One region of the Paenibacillus sp. LK1 genome, then DNA from elsewhere that is predicted to be linked to it. Evidence: riboswitches for the same ligand, from Rfam matches in the RefSeq annotation. Region 1 holds a riboswitch; each other region holds the start of a gene.
What was found. Region 1 has a riboswitch for cyclic di-AMP ahead of CS562_RS03040 (C40 family peptidase). Riboswitches for the same ligand answer to the same signal wherever they lie in the genome.
Positions count from the first base shown of each region.

Region 2: linked by a shared signal. The riboswitch ahead of CS562_RS13340 (3D domain-containing protein) and the one ahead of CS562_RS03040 (C40 family peptidase) in region 1 are both predicted to bind cyclic di-AMP.
Region 3: linked by a shared signal. The riboswitch ahead of CS562_RS31260 (C40 family peptidase) and the one ahead of CS562_RS03040 (C40 family peptidase) in region 1 are both predicted to bind cyclic di-AMP.

Region 1 covers NZ_PEII01000001.1:679,321-686,615, forward strand. Annotated here, with positions in the region: gene CS562_RS03030 (X2-like carbohydrate binding domain-containing protein) at 1-193, opposite strand, end outside; tRNA gene CS562_RS03035 (tRNA-Leu) at 524-607, opposite strand; cyclic di-AMP (ydaO/yuaA leader) riboswitch at 1,031-1,162, shown strand; gene CS562_RS03040 (C40 family peptidase) at 1,168-1,632, shown strand; gene CS562_RS03045 (carboxymuconolactone decarboxylase family protein) at 1,748-2,077, opposite strand; gene CS562_RS03050 (hypothetical protein) at 2,195-2,413, opposite strand; gene CS562_RS03055 (hypothetical protein) at 2,536-2,865, opposite strand; gene CS562_RS03060 (xanthine phosphoribosyltransferase) at 2,964-3,545, opposite strand; gene CS562_RS03065 (YkvI family membrane protein) at 3,751-4,809, shown strand; gene CS562_RS03070 (glycosyltransferase family 4 protein) at 4,899-6,029, opposite strand; gene CS562_RS03075 (GNAT family N-acetyltransferase) at 6,471-7,025, opposite strand; gene CS562_RS03080 (hypothetical protein) at 7,127-7,295, opposite strand, start outside.
Region 2 covers NZ_PEII01000005.1:243,209-250,503, reverse strand. Annotated here, with positions in the region: gene CS562_RS13360 (alpha-glycosidase) at 1-134, opposite strand, end outside; gene CS562_RS13355 (M20 family metallopeptidase) at 380-1,555, opposite strand; gene CS562_RS13350 (ABC transporter substrate-binding protein/permease) at 1,738-3,195, shown strand; gene CS562_RS13345 (amino acid ABC transporter ATP-binding protein) at 3,182-3,904, shown strand; cyclic di-AMP (ydaO/yuaA leader) riboswitch at 4,189-4,386, shown strand; gene CS562_RS13340 (3D domain-containing protein) at 4,389-5,057, shown strand; gene CS562_RS13335 (polysaccharide deacetylase family protein) at 5,188-5,976, opposite strand; gene lpdD (prenylated flavin chaperone LpdD) at 6,130-6,474, shown strand; gene CS562_RS13325 (PspA/IM30 family protein) at 6,604-7,275, shown strand.
Region 3 covers NZ_PEII01000024.1:14,859-22,153, forward strand. Annotated here, with positions in the region: gene motA (flagellar motor stator protein MotA) at 1-763, opposite strand, end outside; gene CS562_RS31235 (hypothetical protein) at 998-1,291, shown strand; gene CS562_RS31240 (4a-hydroxytetrahydrobiopterin dehydratase) at 1,545-1,841, shown strand; gene rbsK (ribokinase) at 1,887-2,873, shown strand; gene CS562_RS31250 (c-type cytochrome) at 3,204-3,563, opposite strand; gene CS562_RS31255 (GNAT family N-acetyltransferase) at 3,714-4,208, opposite strand; gene CS562_RS31260 (C40 family peptidase) at 4,605-5,075, opposite strand; cyclic di-AMP (ydaO/yuaA leader) riboswitch at 5,079-5,216, opposite strand; gene CS562_RS31265 (hypothetical protein) at 5,469-6,311, opposite strand; gene CS562_RS31270 (M1 family metallopeptidase) at 6,322-7,295, opposite strand, start outside.

The sequences.
Region 1 (7,295 bases):
CAGCCGATGTCCAGTTGCCCGCCCCGTCATATACCTGCATGCTGTAACTGCTCCAACCCATATACGGCTTCTGGGCCAGACTCTTATCTGCTGCTTGTGCCACATTACCTGTCGTTCCCATAATTCCGAACTGCACCACCGCAATCATGAATACCATGAAACACATTGCCATCCTTTTTCCGATTCGTTTCAAATTATCCCTACCCCCTCTGAATTTGGTCATTCAAATCCCTGTTGATAGCGCTTCCATACGAGAAGAGAATAGTAGATGAAGGATGCTCAGGATAGGTACATTTCGGTATTTTACGTACAATTCACCTGAAATATAGGGGCAAACCGTCGCAGAACAAACATATTTCCATTAATGGATAAATAAACAAATAAAAACTTCATCTTTGCTCAAATTAAGGGAATGGGTTGAAGACAACCAGGATGAGCAATCACTCTAATCCGTAAACAAAGAAAAAAGGTTCCTAGAGTGGCAGTAATGCCATTCTAGGAACCTTTTTCGTATTACATATGATGCGGTCGAGAGGACTCGAACCTCCACGGGGGTTAGCCCACACGGACCTGAACCGTGCGCGTCTGCCAATTCCGCCACGACCGCGTATGTTGTATCTCCGAGAAATTACATCGCGGCGACAAGAAATAATATATCATGTGCAGGTAATTAGTGTCAACAAAAAAATATTCCTTATTTAATATGTAAAGCTGTACTCATCCATCATTTCATGCAAAACAAAAAACTAAGGCCAATACAATTGATGATAAAAAACTGTCTGAATGAATTATATGTTGGAAGGCCAGTTCCGTACCAGGCCTACCCACCTCCTCTTTAAGGTTTTAGGAAGCTGGAATCCTGCATTTGAAACAGTAGTTACTTTTTTGTCATCTATCAAAACTCAACATTCGAGTTATTTCTACATAAATAGCGATAATTCCGTTAACATTGAGATGATAAGAAGTGTTCAAGAACGGTTTGACATTTTCGCATTTATGCAATATAGTTTCAAAAGGTTACAAAAACTTAATTATTCATTTGCCGAGTTTCATGTTTGAAAACGGGGGAACCATTTTGGGTGAATTATTCTTATACATAGGAAATATAGGGAACCTTCTACCGAACCCTTAGCTAACTCCGTAGGCATCGAAGGGAGAACAAAAATTTTGAAAAAGCTTATCATCTCCATTTTTGGAGCAGCAGTATTATTTACATCTGGTGCAGCAAGCACAGAGGCAAGCAGTATTAACACCGTCGTTAACAACATGACAGGCATACCTTACAAATGGGGTGGTACTACACTCGCCGGGTTTGATTGCTCTGGATTTATGAGATATATTTTCAACAAATATAGCATTGAATTACCACGCACTTCCCAGCAACAAGCTAAGGCCGGAACGCCGGTATCCAAAGCTAATCTGCGTACGGGTGACCTGGTATTCTTTAATACGATGGGCAGTGGCATTTCACATACAGGTGTATATATCGGGGGCGGACAGTTCGCTCATGCTTCAAGCAGCAAGGGTGTCAGCATCACTCAATTATCTAATCCTTACTTCAACGATCGTTACGTAACAGCACGCCGGGTAACAGGACAGTTTATGTATAACAAAATGCTGGGCAAAATATAAGTTAACACGAAAAGGCTTCGGTTATAACCGGAGCCTTTTCTTTGTCTATCTTTGTCTACATTAATATTGATTTTCTAGAGGTACACAAGGTCATCATCCGTCTTAACCAAAGCTTTTAATGTAAAGCCTTCTGTACTCTCATTGCACCCTGAGACAACGCATGGCCTCCGCCAACTGCTCCAGCCACAGCAACCGTCTCCATAATCTCTTGATCGGTCGCTCCTTTGGCACGCGCTTCTTCCACATGGTAAAACGTACATACCTCATTGTTTGCAAACAGTCCAATGCCCAGCGCAATCAGCTGTTTGGTCTTGGCATCAATCGCCCCTGCCTGAAAGCACTCTCCAGTGAACTCATGATAAGACTTCACCACAGCTGGCAGCACGTCGCTTAATTCACCAATCTGATCTTTATAGGCATGAACCTTATCATTCATCAGTGTCATGGTTACCGCACATCCTCTCGGCTGATATGTTACAAGCTCTCACTGTACCTATCTTCTCTCCCGAGAGGTGCAATTATGCCAAAACATCCATGGTAAATGAACCTAAAAACGCATGTCCTATTCTTCGAGCGGGCTCTTACGTGGTTCGCTGAACAACTGATACTGATAATTCCGATCAAGCTTAACCACACGACGATTCTGACGGCGAATGAGCACCTGCTCCCCGTCCCAGGCCACTACAATGCCTGTCACATCATTGGACTGAATCTCGTCCCGTACTACTCTTACTTTTTCACCCGATAAACGCAGTGCATCCAATTCTGCATCACTGATCATATTTATGGCGCCTACTTTCCCAAAAAAATTATTTACAAAAAGAGACCTAAATGAAAAGTCATTTAGGTCTCACGTGACTGTATTGGACTGTCATGTCATTCGAAATATGTCCCGACTGAAAGTTACCGCTGCGCGTGCTCTTTGCTGTCGTTCTTCTCAAACCAAAAATCAAGCACTTTGGCGGACATCACACGTTCTTCAAGGTACTCCACTTGATGCGGTGTAAATTGTTCTTTCCAAGAGAAGGACAACTCTTCGCACAAGCCTACAATCGTCAGCAATTCTGACCAAGCAACGTAGCGTTTGTACCAGAAAAATTGAGGATGTTCAATCATATAGGGATAAAGGTCATCGAATTCCGTATGTTTACAATCCAGGGCACGCTCAAAATGTACTTTCGATTCCGCCAGCTTATCAATAAAAAATTGTTCTGTTGCCGGTTGGTTACCCATGGTGTTGCCTCCTCTCCCTAACATAACCCCATTATAAATGAAATCAGCGGTCATGCAAAGGCATTGTTATAAAAATAGGCACTTTTTCCTTTAAAAAGTCACAATTCGTTATCGTCGAATTGTACAGTGCCATCGTTCAATGAACGAATGCGCACCAACGCTTCAACCGGGATGCCCTGCTCACGAATAGTGCGCGCTCCGGCCTGAAAACATTTTTCGACCACGACACCGAATCCGACCAGTTCCGCACCCGAACGTTCGATAATTTTGATGACACCACGAGCGGCATCGCCATTTGCAATGATATCGTCAATAAACAAAATACGGTCATTCTCATGAATATATTCACGGGACACCATAATATCCGTTACGATCCCTTTGGTAAAAGAAGGCACTCTTTCACAGTAAGCGTCGGGGTCAGCCAAAAGTGTTTTTTTGCGCCGGGCAAATACCAGTGGAACACCCAGTTCATGTGCAGCAGCAAAAGCGACCGGAATCCCGGAAGACTCCACTGTAATGACCCGGGTTACACCACTTTCACGAAAACGAGCGGCAAATTCTCGTCCCATTTCCATCGTCAGCGCAGGGTCAATCTGGTGATTCAGTAGACCATCCAGCTTCAGCACCTGATCTGACATGACTACACCTTCTTGTAAAATTCGTTGTTTCAATACTTCCATTATTTGACCTCCCAAGCCTATCCTATGACGTAAAAGTATCATAGATCCGGCTCTCAGTTCAAGCGAAATTGCCTTTGCTCTTGTTCAGAGCATGTTAAATGACCCTTTGCCACACTTCAATTGTCATGACTTTGACGGGTCAAGCATACCTTGTACCATGGCACCCGCATGTCCAAACTATTCAGGGGCCTGAGAGGGGAAACGCATGAAACAGGCATTTCGGGTGCTGCAGATCGCATTTACATACATTGGAACGGTAGTAGGAGCCGGCTTTGCAACAGGGCAAGAGATATTGCAGTTCTTTACCCAGTATGGCAAATGGGCCACCATTACCATTGGCTTATCGACCATGCTCTTTGTCTGGTTAGGTACAAAAATGATGCTGATTGCCCATGATACCGGCTCGCGCTCTTACGAAGATCTCAACAAGCATCTATTCGGTCATAAAGCAGGAAACTGGATTACATGGGTTACCCTTGTGATACTCATTGGAGTAAACAGTGTCATGCTGGCCGGAGCAGGGTCGGTCTTTGTAGAGCATCTGGGACTTCATTACCAGACCGGACTGATTGTTACCCTTATCGGTACTTATCTGCTGCTTGGACGGGGTATTCAGGCTATTCTACAGATGAACAGTATCGTGGTGCCTATGATGCTCCTGCTCTCTCTGCTTATGATCACCAGCACCATACATCATCCCGGCGCAAACCGATTTATTACATTAACCACTGACAGCAATCCAATCCAGGTCTGGTTATCTCCTCTTTTGTATACTTCATTCAACCTGGCACTTGCCCAAGCAGTGCTCGTTCCGGTGGGGAATCAGATTCGCAGCCGAAAGGTACTCAAATGGGGCGGCGTTCTGGGCGGGATTGGTGTAGGATTCATGCTTATGGCAGCCCACTTCGCCATGTCAGCCCAGATGCCTGGCATCACACAATTTGAAATTCCGATGGGCAGCATTGCCTTTCAACTTGGATGGGTAGTCCAGTCTATCTATGTATCCCTGATTTTTATGGAAATCTTCAGTACATTTGTAGCCGATATTTATGGAATGACCCTCCAACTCAGACAGCATGTCCACGTACATCCCAAACTAATCATACTGGCCATCATGCTGCTATGTTATTTGCTCAGCCAGTTTGGATTCAGTTCCCTGCTCTCTATCCTTTACCCCATTTTCGGCAGTTTGGCACTAATCTGGGGTGCAAAATTAGTAATGGATCGATGGGGAAGCTTTCGAGGTCGTAACAAACACCTATAACAACGTATTTTTGTTGCGAAACATCATTTCCCTAAATATAAAAAAGCCGCTGTTCATACAGCGGCTTCCTTCTTTTCCCTTTCCAGAAGTTAGAACTGGCTCGGAAATTGCAAATACATTTTTTTCAGTTCATTGACCGATCTGCCCAAAGAGTAATGGGTTTTGGCCTTCTCACAGGCCGAACGAGCGAGCTCATAACGGTACGCCGGGTCAACCATCACCTTCTCCAGCGCTTCTGCCAGTGCAGATGGATCTTCTGAAGGCACCAGCAAGCCGTTACTGCCGTTCTCGATCTGCTCTGGTATGCCGCCAACATCTGTACCTACAAGAGCAAGACAGCTAAGCGCTGCTTCCGCGAAAACAGATCCGAATGCCTCCGCCCGCGAAGGAAGTACAAAGATATCAAAAAATGGCATGAATTCCTCCGGGTGCAGCGTGTAACCATAAAAAATAGTCTCATTATAAATGCCCAGCCGCTGGGCTAATTCTTCCAAATCTGGACGGATCGGTCCGTCCCCGATAATATGAAGCACATAATCATGTCCCCGCGCTTTCAACTCGGCACAGGCTTTGAACAGAATATCCAGCCCTTTCGCCGGAACCAGACGGCATACGGTGACCAGCTGTGGTATTGCATTCTCATGGGGAATTGGCTTAAACCTTTTCTCATCAAAACCATTCGGAATCACACCGATAACATCGGGATGCTGTACATGAGGCGCCAGATAACGACGGAAAGAATCCGATACCGTTAATAACCGCTCTGCCTGGTACTCCAGTTCACCATAGATGGCCAGCAGGAATTGATGCTCTGGTCCGTTTGGCTCAATGCGTCCATTCAGTATCAGCTCTCGCTCATAACTGGAGTGGATGGTTTGAATGAGAGGAACATCCGGGAAAACCTTCTTCATTGCAAGCCCCGCAATAGGGTGATGGGCATGAATCAGATCGTAAGGCTTCTGAATACGCAGCTTGGTCCACCACAAATAATCCCGGTAGGTTTGCATATATTTTTGCACGACAGGACTATCCTGATACGCAGTCCAATCGAACGTCTCAAACTGGATATCTTCCCTGCCCTTGTTGCGAATTCGCTTAGGCAACGAGAATAGATCCATCTCCCACCTCGGGGTTGTAAACCTCTCTTGCATATACGGAATCATAGAGGATACACCTCCGGGCTGCTCCGGAGGAAAGAAAAGCGCCTGCAGCAATCTCACCGTTAGTTTCCCCCTTTCTAGCATAAATCTTTTCATTACATCTTCAATCATGATATATCAGAACATATGTTCAGTAAAGGTACAAAATGAGATTCCTTATCACTCGCTCATTTACAGCCGAATACTAGAATTCATTTCAATATCAATTGTACCATGTTGCATCTGACGCTGACGACATTACGAATACTGTTAGGTACTGGGGAATTCCACTTGAAATAATCGCTCTCTGGCTGCCTTTATTCTACTATACGTTATCTTTTTCATCTTGTTTGAGCGTAAGCCCTTACTCTGGAGTCGTATATACAACATATTCAGAAGATGCTCGGCTAAGAAGCGGATGTATGGATTGAAAGTTAAACCTCTTTGCCCATATGCAAATGAAAGCCGGTGAGCAGTGGTAGCTCCCGGCTTTTGAATGCACACGATATGTTGCATACAGTGTTATACAGACAGATGTGTGACCGCCTTCTCATACGTACTGAAGCCGTCTGTCTCTCCTACAAAAGTATAGTCATTACGCACATAGAATGCGTTCAATGTTGCGTTCTCGGCTCCACAATCCAATCGGACGATATGTTTGTCCTCAAACTGTATCCCGCTGCTGGACCATTGCAAAATCGCCCTTCCCAATCCACTCTGGGCATACTTTCTGCGAATGGCTAATCGGTGCAAATAAAGTGCGCCATCCCCAGCATGCGCTTTGCTTCCCCACAAATGCACATCCCATGCACTTGGCTGGCTCATCAAAATAACCATGCCAGCTACGTCAGAACCCTTTTTAAATACAAATACGTCGCCACGCTGAATAGCCTCCGCCGTATTATGAGAATCCTCACCTTTTAACAACGCATTCCATTGAGAAGACCCCTGGCTCCGCAGCCATTCGGCTGTTTCCATAAGCAGAGACATCACATCCTCCGTGTCTTCCGGCTGAGCCTGCAATGCCTTAAATTCATCATTAATGTAGTCTGTTGTGATACTGAATGAGTGCTTCATGATTCTCCTCCACTTCCAGGTCTCTCTTAAACTAATGGTACTATACCGGGAAATGGCTTTTTCGTCAAAAAGAAAACAAAAAAGGCAAGAGGCTGTGCCTCTTACCCTTCAATCTTCGCTTCATCAATAATTTGATTTCGGTATAACATCGTCAGATGTAATGTATCAAACTCAAGCTCTTTGTCCAGCTCTCGCATCAGAACTTCAACCAAACTCTTTCGCTGAACACTTGTGCCGGGAACCTGATAATCGATATAACCTGACAAATCT
Region 2 (7,295 bases), on a different contig from region 1:
TATTTATCACCAGTCAGTGCAGTCACATATTGTACATCGTCTCTCTTCGTTCGTACACGCAGGTGAATCGTCGAGGGATTATAAGCATAAGCCCATTTATCGCGTGGAACGTGATACATCGCTTCGAGCAGCATGACAACACCTCCTGAGCTCAAGATAAAGTTATAGCTATAAATAACCAAGTTAGACAGCATGTGAACCATTAGTTCAGCCGCTAAATGTAAAGATTTCAACATTTTTCAACGTTTTCTTTTCACAGCATTTCCAGCTTGTGTCCGTATATACGTATTTATGACAAAACAAAAGGGTGCTCCTTAAGACCCGAAATGCAGGTCCTGCAGAACACCCTGCTGCAAATACGCAGCATTTTGCGAAAAACTTAGCGACTTGCTTGCTTAAACTCTGTTTGAATGGTTTGCAGCAGCTCAGGTTGTGTAAGAACATCATAAGCAGTTGCAGCAATTGCCTTGGCTCCAAGGATCATACCGTCCAGGGCCCGTTCCTGTAACGCCAGATCCCGGAATTCAATGGAATGAAGCGTATGAACTTCGTCCACAACACGGATATAAGGGTGGATCGCAGGACAACGCAAGGATACGTTACCAATATCCATAGAACCATGGTCGTTACCACTCACGATCTCCTCTTGAGAAATACCCAGTTTAAGCAGATTAGCACTAAAAGCAGCAGATAACGATTCATTCGTGACCATCTCATCATAGGAAGTCTCATAATTAGATGTAACAAGCCGGCATCCCGTTTGCAAAGCAGAACCTTCCGCGATCTGAATTACGCGTTGAGTGAGAATATTCAACTCTTTTCTCGTCGAGGCACGTACATAGAATTGTGCTGAAGCGTAGTCAGGTATGATGTTGGCTGCCTGTCCTCCGCTATTGATAACCCCATGAATACGAACCGTGCTTTTCACTTGTTGACGGAACGCATTAATGCCATTAAACGTCTGGATTACTGCATCCAGGGCGTTAATGCCTTCATGTGGACTTGCAGCAGCATGTGAAGATTTCCCATGGAATTCAAATTGTACAGCATCAATAGCCAGGGAACTGCCAGATTTCTCATAGGCGTAATAAGGGTGCGCCATTAGTGCGACATCACAGTCATCAAACAATCCTGCTTCAGCCATAGGCACTTTGGCCCCACGCGTTTCTTCCGCTGGCGTACCGAACACTTTTAATGTTCCGCCGACTTCATCCAGTATGGACTTCAGACCTACTGCAGCTCCGAGGCTCATCATACAGATTAGATGGTGTCCACAAGCATGACCGATTTCCGGAAGTGCGTCGTATTCACATAACAGGGCAATCGTCGGACCTGGTTTGGAAGCAGCATACGTACCGATAAATGCGGTGTCCAAACCAAGGACAGGAGCTTCTACAGAGAAACCATGGTAGGCAAGTTCTTCTTTTAACCGAGCAGAAGCAAGGTATTCTTCGTTACCAAGTTCGGGATTGGCACCAATGTATGATGAAATCTCCTTAAAACGGGAAGCATATTGGTCAATAACAGTTAGTATTTGTGTTTTGGTATGTGTCATGATGGACTCCTTAAGCAAAAATGAAAATAATTCAATAATTATATCATAGTTGCGGTTATTTTTCAGAAACGGGCTGTAATCGAATCCTGTCGAAATGCATTGCATAATCATGCATTCTACTTTATAATGACTCAGGCATCAACAACAGAAAGCATACAAAGTATTATAAGGGGAGAACAGGGTTGAAATTGATTAGTCGTTACACCATGATGCTGCTAGCTTTTGTGGTCTTGCTAACTACGGTTGCACCTGTTGCGATGGCAACGGGAACTACAAGCAATTCAGGCAGTAAAAAGCTGGTGCTCGGTACAAGTGCCGATTTTGCACCATATGAATTCCATAAAGTGATTGATGGTAAAGACCAAATTGTCGGATTTGATATTTCGATTGCTAAAGAAATTGCTGCCGATCTTGGCGCAGAACTTGTAATAGAGGATATGGGTTTTGACGGACTTCTTCCTGCGTTGCAGAGTGGTCGGGTGGATATGGTCATCTCGGGAATGACGCCAACGGATGATCGTAGACAAAGCATTGACTTCTCCGATACCTATTATAAATCAAAGCAAGTCATCATGGTTCGCAATGCGGATAAAGATAAATATCCAACCATGGCTGATCTGGAAAATGAAAAAATTGGTGTCCAAAAAGGCTCCATTCAGGAAACGATTGGCCAGGGAATCCCAGGCGCAAAATTGACAGCACTTGATAAAATATCTGATATCGTACTGCAATTGCAGACCAATCGTGTAAATGCTGCAATCGTTGAGGATACAGTAGCTGCCGGTTACCTGGATGACGTGATTGGATTAGCTCCAGCTATTCCGGATGAAGAGCAGGCCGAAGCGGCAATCGGGATACGTAAGGGCAATACGGAATTGCTGAATGCAGTGAACGGAACGCTCGAACGTCTGAAAAGCGAAAATAAAATCGATCAGATGGTTACTGAAGCAAGCAAGTTGATGGCAGAGAAGAGTAAACAAAACATTTTCCAAGTATTCTGGCAGTACAAAAGCTTTTATGCAACAGGTGTAGGTTACACCCTCTTACTGTCTGCACTCGGTGTAATATTCGGGGTAATTATCGCTTTAATCATCTGTCTGTTCCGTCTACATGACTTCGCCATTTTGCGCTGGATCGGAACAGCTTATGTTGAGGTCATTCGTGGGACGCCAATGCTGGTACAATTGATGATTATCTATTACGGTGTATCATTGACCTTTGGGATTAATTTCTCGGCTCTTCAGGCGGGGATTATCACACTATCCATTAATAGTGGTGCCTATCTTGCCGAGATTTTCCGGGCAGGTATACAGGGTGTGGATCGCGGTCAACTGGAAGCAGCTCGTTCCCTGGGGATGGGCAGAGGTGCGGCCATGCGCTTCATTGTGCTTCCACAAGCGTTCAAAGCGGTGTTGCCGGCGATCGGTAATGAGTTCGTGACCATTATCAAGGAATCCTCCATCATCTCGGTTATTGGTATGGTGGACATTATGTACCAGGCAAGTGTAGTCAAAAACATTACGTACCAAGGAATGAATCCATTCCTGATTGCAGCGGCCATTTACTTTGTGCTGACGTTCATTTTGTCCAAGCTGCTGGGTCGACTGGAAAGGAAGTTGAGTGCAAGTGATAGACGTTAGACAATTACACAAATCATATGGAAATAACGATGTGCTCAAGGGCATTAATGTAACAATTGGCAAAGGCGAGGTTGTCGTGGTCATCGGTCCGTCCGGATCGGGGAAAAGTACATTTTTGCGCTGTTTGAACCTGCTGGAGCAGCCGACTTCAGGCGAAATTAATTTTGAAGGTGTGTCGATCACTGACCCCAAACATAACATTAATGCAACTCGTGAAAAAATGGGGATGGTATTCCAGCATTTCAATCTGTTTCCGCACAAAACGGTGCAACAGAATATTACGATTGCTCCCATTAAAGTGAAAAAACAATCTGCACAAGAAGCGGAACAAATCTGCGCAGATTTGCTCAAGACGGTTGGCCTGTCTGACAAAAAGGACGCTTATCCAAATCAGCTGTCCGGTGGACAGAAACAACGGATCGCTATTGCAAGAGCGCTTGCGATGCAGCCGCATGTCATGCTGTTTGACGAGCCTACTTCAGCACTGGACCCTGAAATGGTCGGTGAAGTACTGGATGTCATGAAGCGGCTTGCAGAGGGCGGCATGACTATGGTTATTGTAACCCATGAGATGGGCTTCGCACGCGAAGTAGGAGACCGTATCCTGTTCATGGATGGTGGGGTTATTGTAGAAGAAGGAACGCCTGCTGAAGTGTTTGGCGAGCCCAAGCATGCACGTACACGTGATTTCCTCGCTAAAGTGCTCTAATACCATCCAATAATAAGGATGAAGATCAAGATGAAAATGCAAAATCTATACTTTGGATGAGAATTTCATCCCCTCAACAATCCCTGTCGACGAACCGTCGGCAGGGATTGTTTTGTTATGTAAGGATACGCACGGAATTACATAAAAAGTAACGTTTCTGTCATCAATGATTAAAGCCCAAATAGACATTTATTTGAAAAAACGTCTTGAATTCAGCCTAAATATTGAAGTGAATTAGCCAGATGGTAACATTTACTACGACCCCTGGTTACAAAATTGTGATATATTTGTTCCTGCCGAAACTTCCGGAGTTGGGAGTGTGGGGGATGTAACGATGCAAAGTGTGCTAGGGGAAGAATTATTTGCACACGGCTTGGGGTGAATTAGGGCTACATATATTCTTAAATGTAATTGAACCTATAGGGTGGTTTCCTCCATCCGAATCCGACAACTAACTTCGCAGGCATAATGAGGGAGGAAGACCATGATTAACAAGAAACGTATAGCCAAAACAGCAACAGCTTTGCTGACAGCAGCAATGCTCATTCAGGCCGTTCCGGCTCATGCTGATTCAGTTCATGTGGCCAAAGAGGGGGATACCTTCTACACCTTATCCAAACAATATGGAGTTGGACTTAACGCTCTTATTAAAGCTAATAATGACATTTCAGCTTACAACATTTATGGTGGTTTGAAAATTACGATCCCTGGTAAAACAACAAACACAGCTTCTGCTGCAGCAGCAAAAACGGAGGCCAAAACGGTAACTGCCGCAAGCCTTGACGTTAATGCAGATAGTAAAGTTGTACAAGCCTGGGGAAAAACGTTTGATTACAGCAAAGCTGTCGACGTCAAAGCAACAGCATACTCCGCTGATGCTTCCGAAAATGGAGGATGGGGTGCTGTGGATTACTTCGGTAATCCGCTTGAATTGGGTACCATTGCAGTAGACCCAAGTATCATTCCATTGGGTACAAAGGTACTGGTGACAGGTCATACACATCCAGGACTGCCAAAACAGGCATTTGTCGCTACGGCTCGTGATGTGGGCAGTGCCATTAAAGGACACAAGATCGATATCTTTATTCCTGGCAGCAAGCAGTCCGTGAGCACATTTGGTATTCAGGATGTTGAACTTTACATTTTGAAATAAAATCAAAGCGAGCTGCACATCATCATATGGTGACTCCAACTTAATCTAAATTAAACAATAAAGGGTGTTCTTCAATCACATTAATGTGATTGAAGAACACCCTTTTGAATATCCATTGCCGTAATTAAATCTATTTACCTTTTGGCAGTTCCAGCATTTCGTCCAAAGTCACCAGCTCGTACCCGCGGTTTCGCAATTCTTCAATGACTTCAGGCAACGCCTCGATGGTACCACTCAGCTTCGATCCTACACCGCCTCCTGCATGCTGCAGAACAATGGAACCTGGTTTGACGGCGGACAGGATGTTTTGTTTGACTTCCTCTTTGGAGAGGCCCTTCCAGTCCAGAGAATCAACGTTCCAGTTCACGATGCTGTAATGTTGCTTGGCTGCCCATTGGAGCTGTTGCTCGTTAATGTCACCATAGGGTGGACGAATCATTTTGGGAGTGTAACCCGCTAGATTTCGAATAATATCCCCGGTATGTAAGATTTGTTTGCGAAATGCATTCATGGTTAGCTTGCTGAATTCCGGGTGATTGTAGCTGTGATTGCCCACAATATGCCCTTCTTTTATCATACGTTTCACCAGATCCGGATGTTTCTCAGCGCGATTTCCTACAATGAAAAACGTAGCCCGCACCTTGTATTTTTTTAGAATATCCAGCACCTGCGGTGTGAACCGTGGATCAGGAACATCATCAAAAGTCAGAGCGACCTTTTTTGTTGAGGGGCCATTGGTTTTGAACGTATCCGCATATTTCTGTCTGAGTTGTCCTAGAGTCAACTGTTCTTCTTCAGGAGAATCAGACTTCGAAGCAGGTTCGGTTTGCGGGCTTGAAGAAGCCCATAACTGAGCAGGAGTATAACTTCCTCCCAGAAGAATGACCATGATGGATAACATGATGAGGCGTATACGCATGTTCGTGCCTCCTTTTCCCAAATTGCGTTCTCTTTGGTATGCCCGGGGCCATCCGTATTTATGCATGATGTGAGATGTTTCACTGCTGATTCATTAAATCGGAGCCATAATTCCACCATACATATACATATTGAAAAGGACAGGTGGAGCAAAATGAGTACATACGATTTAAACTCCGTTCGTTTACAGGTGATTGAGGCAGGGGAAGACAAAGTGTTTATGGTAACTGGAGGAAGATCACATATTGGAGCAGTAGCCACATTTTATCCAGACCGTGAACGAGTGAGTGGGGCTACGGTGCATATTCCAGGGCATAAAGAACAAGAGTTGTGTGAGAGACTGGCACGTAAGGCTGCCCTTCATTTAAAGGTAACCGTTACCGTAATAATGGGAATTCACTTTGATGAAATTACGCGGATGCAGATTGATGAGATTGTGCAGACTGCAGAGAAGCTGCTTGATGAAGAGCTGTGCCAAACGGGTCGATTGATTCAATAGTTCCATTTAGGCTAAGCACGCTAAAATCGTTTTTTATGATTTTTTTTGTTAAAATTGAAACGAGTAGAACATTGCCACGTATGTATGATTATATACAAGGATGAACTATCGACTAGGAGGAATACCATAATGTCCATTTTCAAACGATTGCGCGATTTAACGATGTCTAACATTAACTCTATTATTGACAAGGCAGAAGATCCGATCAAAATGACGGATCAATATATCCGGGATATGCAGGAAGATCTGGAAGATGCGGAGAAAGCTGTTGCTGCACAAATCGCCATTGAGAAGAAATTCAAGCAGCTGTTTGAAGAACAGGAAGCTCTCGTGAAGAAACGTGAGGAGCAAGCACATACAGCAGCGCGTGCACAGAATATGGATTTGGCTCGTCGGGCATTGGAAGAGAAGAAGGTCGCTGAAGAGAAGATGGCCGAGTACAAAACAAGCTATGATCAAAACAAGGCTTCTGCCGATAACCTTCGTGGCAAGCTGGACGAAATGCGCAAACAATTGACGCAAATGAAAAACAAACGTGAAACATTGGTTGCGCGCTACAACGCTGCAAAAGCTCAAACCGAAATCAACAAGGCGCTGAACGGATTTGGCTCCGACACTGCAAGTGCCGGCATGAAGCGCATGGAAGAAAAAATGATGCAGATGGAAGCACAGGCCGAAGCCAGCAATGAGATGTCGTCCAAAGGAAAATCGCTGGATGATGAGTTCGAGAAGCTGGGCAAAGATCAGGCTGTTGAGGATGAACTGGCAGCACTGATGAAGCAATACGAAAATAAGAACTAAAACCTTGTAAGCAAGCAGGG
Region 3 (7,295 bases), on a different contig from region 1:
ACTGTCTACGTTCGGAAGGTGTCAGGAATACAGATAATTTTTGATTAATGGCAATGGTGGATACACCAGATTGTATGGATAACAAGCCTTCAACCATCATCAGCTTGATTTCCATCTCTTTTTTGGACATCCGCTTCAGTTTATTGGACATTGGATGCCACAACACGTAACCACTAAAGATACCGAGAAGTGTCGCGATAAACGCCGCTGCAATCGCATGCGAGAGCTTTTCCATATCACTGAGATCGGCAAGCGCTGCAATGAGACCTACAACGGCCCCGAGTACCCCGAGCGTTGGTGCATACATCCCCGCTTGGGCGAAGATCAAGGCACCGCCACGATGGCGCTCTTCTGTAGCATGAATATCTTCCATGAGTACATCACTTACAAATTCCTGATCATTTCCGTCAATAATCATACGCATACCGCCGCGCAGGAACTGATCATCAATATCTTCGACTTTCGATTCAAGTGCAAGCAAACCTTCACGACGGGTGGTGGAAGCCCAGTCCATAAATGTGCCGATTAGAGAAACACGGTCAATCAGTTGTTGCTTTTTGAACAGTACCCCAAATAGCTTGGGGATTTTTTTAACTTCAGACATGGGAAATGCCATGAAAATAGTTGCTGCCGTACCAACAAAAATAATAACGTAGGCTGCCGGGTTGTTAACCAGGTTGATAAGGGGCGCACCCTTCAGGAACATACCCACTACAAGTGAAACCAGCCCTAAAACTAGTCCGATAATCGTTGAAATTTCCATCATACACCTCATCCATGAGATAAAATTGAATCCTTTCAAGCGGCTTTATTCGGGCTTCCGGACGAACGTTACACCGCAATCCGTTTAATGTTAGGCATCCTTTAGGGTTGCAGAAACAGTTAAAACGGTCATGTATAGTATTTATCGACCAGATGGCCTTTTTTTTTAAGGGTTATTTTCAGGTATAATAAGATCAAATCTGCTCCTTAGGGGCTAAATAGGAGTGAAAAGCCAATGGGCGTAAAGCATGGACGAGATTATGAAGGAATATTGACAGATTTGACAGAGGCTATAGGACGAATACCGGACCGCTATGTTTTCTTTGAGATGGATGAGGAAGAATGGTCACGCCTTGGTGTAACAGAGCAACTTGAAGTAGATGAGGCGCTCGCTGAAGATCTGTTCTATGCACTGGGTGAGGAGTCGGTCATTCCGGTAGGAAGTGGAGTGGTCATTCATGACAAGGATCAGCACCGAATTCATATCTTAATTGGGGAAGAAGAGCTGACTTTTGTACCGCTCATTTAGTATGTACCCATAAGATATTTGGCATGGAAACCTGAGTTGGAGAATCTCCCTAAAGCCTTATGGTTAGTGGATCTAGCGCCATTTGTACTATTGGAATTTGAGGCTTGTCCGTGGTAAGATGATAGTCATGAAACGGGCGAACCGCAGGGCGGTGGACCTATGCGTTTGGGTTGCTATGGGTAGCACCAAAGGTTTCGGTGGCAGTATGGACAGTTGTCTATGATGAGCCATCATATGGGGAGGAAGATAACGTATGGTTTTTACGCAAGAGGAAGTCGAAGCTCATCTGGGAAGGCTGGAAGGCTGGGAACTGGAAGAGGGACGATGGATTGTCCGCAAGTTCGTATTTTCCAACTACATGAAAGGGATTGCATTTGTGGATGAGGTCGCAGCGATTTCGGAAGCATTCAATCATCATCCTTTCATTACAATTGACTATACAACGGTCACACTGCGTCTCACGTCATGGGATGAAGGTGGCATCACATCTGTAGATATTAAAGAAGCGCAACAATATAATGAGGCTTTTGAGAAAATGAGGTCGGAATAACCTGGGTCGGTTATTATCGCACTACCGGAAATGAGTGAAACATACATGTCAGACGATAATCAGAACAAACCTCTTATTGCTGTCGTAGGCAGCCTTAATATGGATCTGGTGGTAAAGACGGACATCATTCCTGAGGAAGGCGAGACGGTGAGCGGGGAGGAACTGCACTATTTGGCCGGAGGCAAAGGCGCCAATCAGGCGGTTGCTGCTGCACGACTGGGCGGACAGACAACGATGATTGGTGCGGTAGGTTCGGATGGTTTTGGTGAACGCCTGCTGCACAGTCTAATGGAAAGCGGGGCGGATGCCTCGCAAGTTCGCATTCTGGATGATACCGTTACAGGTACGGCCTCCATCTGGCTCTCCAAAGGAGATAACCGGATTATTGTCATTCCTGGAGCAAATGGGCAGGTTGTGCCTGCGATGCTGGAAGAGGCGGATACGTTAAAAAGCCTGACTGCAGCCGCAGCGGTGCTGCTGCAGCTAGAGATCCCGCTGCCCGCGGTCACCCGCGCCGCCCAACTGGCGGCTGAAGGCAGCGCATTGGTGGTGCTCAACCCGGCGCCTGCGGTGCCGGGTCTGCCCCAGGAGCTGCTGCGGTGCGTCGACGTTGTCACGCCGAACCGCAGCGAGCTCGCCGTGCTCACCGGCCGGGATGATCTCCGGCCGGAAGACGTGGATGCGGCGGTCGCAGAGCTCGCCGCATCCCTCGGGGCCGCTGTCGTCACGACGCTCGGCCCCGAGGGGGCTGTGTACGCGGCAGCGCCTGGCGGCCGCGTACAGGCAGGGCGTGCCGGCGCGTGCCGTGCGCCCGGCTACGCCGTAAGCGCCGTCGACACGACCGGCGCTGGCGATTGCTTCAACGGCGCGCTGGCAGTAGCCCTCGCGCGCGGAGAGACGCTGGACGCGGCGGTAAGCTTCGCCATGGGCGCAGCCGCGTTGTCCGTGACGAAGCTCGGCGCCCAGTCCGGGATGCCGTCCGCACGTGAAGTGCAGGCTTTCCTTGCCGAGCAGAAGGCAAAGAGCCAGTAATCGATGCTTGCTTTAGCTGAATCAGAGGCCGGAGGGCAGGCAGGATACGCTAATGTATCTAGATAGTCACAGCATGGTGGATATTATCATCGGAGCATCCCTGAAATGAGCAAGAGGCTCTTACTTCCCTGTACGGGAGAGTAAGAGCCTCTTCTCTGTATAACCATTGATAAATCCAGCAACCCTGCAATACGAATACGGGTTGCCTACGTTGTGCGTCTAGCGTCAGCATGGTTTAGAGCATGCATAAAGAGCAAGAGGTGACTAAGGCCACCCACACTCAATATACATGAACCGCCACAAACTAATCGCCTTGAAAGACTTCTTCGATTACTTCTTCTCCGCCAGCCACATCGCAATATTCGCGATTTCTTCATCCTTCAGCTTGTCTTTGAACGAAGGCATACCGCCACTTTTACCTTTGACAATCGTGGTATAAATCTTCTCCACATCGTCCTGGCTACCAATCTTCTGCAGACTAGGGCCCATACCCCCTTGAAGCTGATCACCGTGGCAGGTAATACAGTTGGCTTTGACCAGTGCCTCAGCCTGTCCTGCATCCATTGTAACTTGCGGCATCGTCGGTTTCGCTTCTTCTGCAACTTCCTCTTTCCCTGGAAGCGTAAACATTAGTACAATAGCTAAAGCGCACGCTGCAAAAAATACCCCGCTCATGATCCATTTGTGCATCCCTTATGTCCCCTCCAGAATGAAAGATCATCTAACTTGAAACTATCCATATCATTATAACGGAACCTGTAGTGACATCATAGCATTTTGTGGTAATTTTTTGAACTAATCACATAACCGGGGACTTTCTAGGGTGATTTTAAGCTCTTTTTATCCGCGTGGACCTTCATAGACCATACAGTAGAAGGGCTTCAAACCGCTTGGTGTCTGTCGTTCGTATGTATCCTGCGTAACAAATCCGGCTTTGAGATAGACGCGAATGGCCCGGTCATTCCAGGTCAGAACTTCCAGATCGATTTCGTTTGCAGGGTTCCGGCGAATGGCTTCCTGCACAATGGCGGAGACAAAAGCCGTTCCTTGACCATGACCACATCGTTCCGGATGCATGCCAAGCCCAATGCGGGTGACACCTTCAAGTGGGAAGTATTGAGCGAAGCCGCAAATTTGTTGATTCTCTCCCAGCACCACCACATATTGTTCCTTCCGTAGCTGGGGATCGCCGAATTCTACTTCGAGTGCTTTCATCTGCTCCCAGGGTAGCCAGCTATAAATATTATAAGGCGGGTCATACTGCCAATTGCAGATGAGCTCCGCATGTTCTTCTTGCATGGGCACAACGTGAAACGTCACAGAGGCTTCATCCATACAACTGCACGCTCCTCTCATTGTGAACAAGCTATAATGATTCTGATTTGTCCATATACATATGTCATTCCATATCTAAGCTTGTTTCCACTCTACAAAAGAGGCGTTCATTTGGCAAGTCCTCGTTTTTGAAAAAAAAGTGAAACAAAAGTTCCGGTAATTTCGTTTATATTATAGTGGGATGGGTAAAAACATTATAAGAGCACGGACAAAGCAACGAAAATTAGCTTTTTAAAAAAAGTTAAAATTAGGTTTGATAGCTGTCCCGAATACGTTAAAGGAAACGAAGCACAAAAAAACCGCCGGATACATTCCTGCGGAGAATGTACCAGACGGTTCTATTATGCTTCGTTACAGTATTTTTATTGTTACAGCATGACGTTGCTCAGCTTGTCCCTAGTCGATGGCCAATGTCTCATATGCGTCCGTGCTCATAATGCGTTTAGCGCCAACATAGCGGTTAGCCCAGTAGCTTTCGCTTAATGCACTGATTGTAACTCCTTTGGAAGAAGATGAGTGTGCAAACTTTCCATCCCCTACAAAGATCCCTACGTGTGAGACCCCTTTGCCCGTTGTATTGAAGAATACCAGATCACCTGGTCTCATTTCCATACGGGATACTGAATCACCCATGTCGAATTGCGAGCTCGATTGGCGAGCCAGATCAATACCCAGCTTGTCGAATACATAACTTGTGAACCCAGAGCAGTCAAAGCCGTTAAGCGTTGTTCCTCCGCTTTTGTATGTAGTTCCCATTGCTGAATCAATGACTTGGTCCATTTTTGAATCTGCGAATGCGCTGCCTGCTCCAAGCGATAATGCGAATGTGATGCTGAGTACAGCTGCGGTTAATTTCTTCTTAAACAAGAGATATACCCCTTCCAATGCCTGCGAGGTTAGCTTAAGGATTCGGTTGAAGGTCCCCTATGATCCCTCTGTTGCAAGATCAATTCACCCATAACTGGTTCCCCCGCTTCCCAGGTGCTAGGAATTTGGCTATGCTAGTTATGCACCTGCGAAATCAAGAAATGACGATTAAATTTTAAGTAGTTACAAATATGAAGGTAAAGATTACAAAGTTGTTACTAAAAACTCACTGCGATTATTGTAACAGAGGTATATCACTTTGGCAACGTTTAACAGCAAAATTAGCAAAAAAAACCTCGACCTTTGACGGGGAAAGGTCGAGGTTTGCTTGTTTAAAGGTGTTTGATGAAAACAACTTTACATATAGATGGTAACCATTTTTAACTGTGCACGTTAATCCTTGACCGAGTTGGACTGCCATAACCGGAAATGGGCGCATATCTTCCATAAGCTCAGCAAGCACCGGGCAAGTGGATACGTCTGTTGTAGTATAAGACCAGTTAAGCCCGTTAGTAACCATGAAGCTGAAGTGAAGGCGCCAAAGACCAGGAGATGAAGGCCACCCAGCAGTACGGCAATGCCAATTAGAGTGATGACCTGGCGTAGTGCAATCCATAGAGCTTGAAACGTACCACGTGCTCCGCCTTCCCCATCAGGAGCCGAGATACCAAACTGCATGTACAGCAGGACATGATGGATAACCCACCCGTATACAATCCAACCAGCAACATAGGGAATACCAGGCAGGAGCAGATGGAGGGAATGAAAACCTTCCATAAGGATGGAATAAAGTTTTGGTGCGATCCAATAAGCCGGTAGCAGCAGCAATAGGGTGCGAATAGTGTGGAGCAGAAGCATTGGTTTCCACAAATTTTTGATGCCACGAATGAATGGAATGCGCTCTTCCGAATGATTATAATGTTGGAGCGAGTAGAGCAGCCCTGCCTGAATGAGAGGGCTAATTAGCATCCGTAGCAGCAGCATAGCCCCTAAAATCCATAAATAGCGATGGACCTCTGGATTCATTGTCAGGCCGAGTTGGCTCTCCATTTTGAATAAAATTGTACTGAGTTCCCCTGCATCAGGGTCGGGATAACGCAGGAGTAGCGGAACCACAGCTGATTGAACCATTCGATAAAGAAAGTATCCCCATACTAATTGATAGAGAAATAAGAGTGCTGCAATGAACATATGCTGACGGACGAGAAACCAGCCTTCACGTATTTTCGCTTTCACTGTATCCACCTCACCATGACAGACTTCCGAATATGGCTTCTATAAGTTTGGTTGCACTCATGCTCCAGCGGGATTTGGTTGGCTCATCCAGTCCGGCTTTCAGAAAATTGTTCATATGATGGTTCTCCAGCACAATCGTGTACAGCGGATCAGTCATGGCCCAGGAAACAGGGGAAGTATAGGTCAGTTTGTAGGTAATGCGCTCCTCGCTGCCATCCCATTCTTTCGTCATGGTTTTCCCATCTTCGAACATAATTCGAACAGGCACCTTCTTATATTCACTGCCTTTTTTCTGGACTGTAATGGATGACTCGTACAACGTTTGACCGTCTTTCAGGATAGGATTAATTGTGATCTTCTCCACTGCAAAGTCAGCCATGCCGTCACCGTATACATATTGATTAAAATAATCGGTCCAGGAGGTACGGGTTACTTGCTCCACGACCTTTTGAAAATCAGACGAAGTAGGGTGTTTGAAACGGTATTTCTTTACATAGGTCGAGAGAATACGCTCCATCGTTTTGGCACCAACTTGTTGTTCTATCCCGAGTAATACAAGCTTGCCTCGTGTGTATACGTTGGCGGCATATTGATTCTGGGAATCGAACTTCCAGGAGTCCTGTGTCAGAGAGGCTGGAGAAGTAATGAGACCTGACTGTACAGGCAGATTCGGGATAAGTCCGTATTCCTGTTCCATCACTTTGTCTTCTGCATAGGAGGTGAACCCTTCGTCCAGCCAAGCCTCCTCAAATTCATTACTGGCGACCATGCCGTAAAAATACTGATGCCCAATCTCGTGCACAACCGTGCGTTCCAGATCGTAACCAGGTGTAGAATCATCCGCACCGAAGGCGGTGACCAAGGTAGGGTATTCCATTCCTCCTGCGCCATTCCCCGATTTGGGCGGGACAACAATGGACAGTGTGGAATACGGATAAGGGCCAAACCACTTGCTATAATTGGATAGCGCTGCTTTGGCGGCGT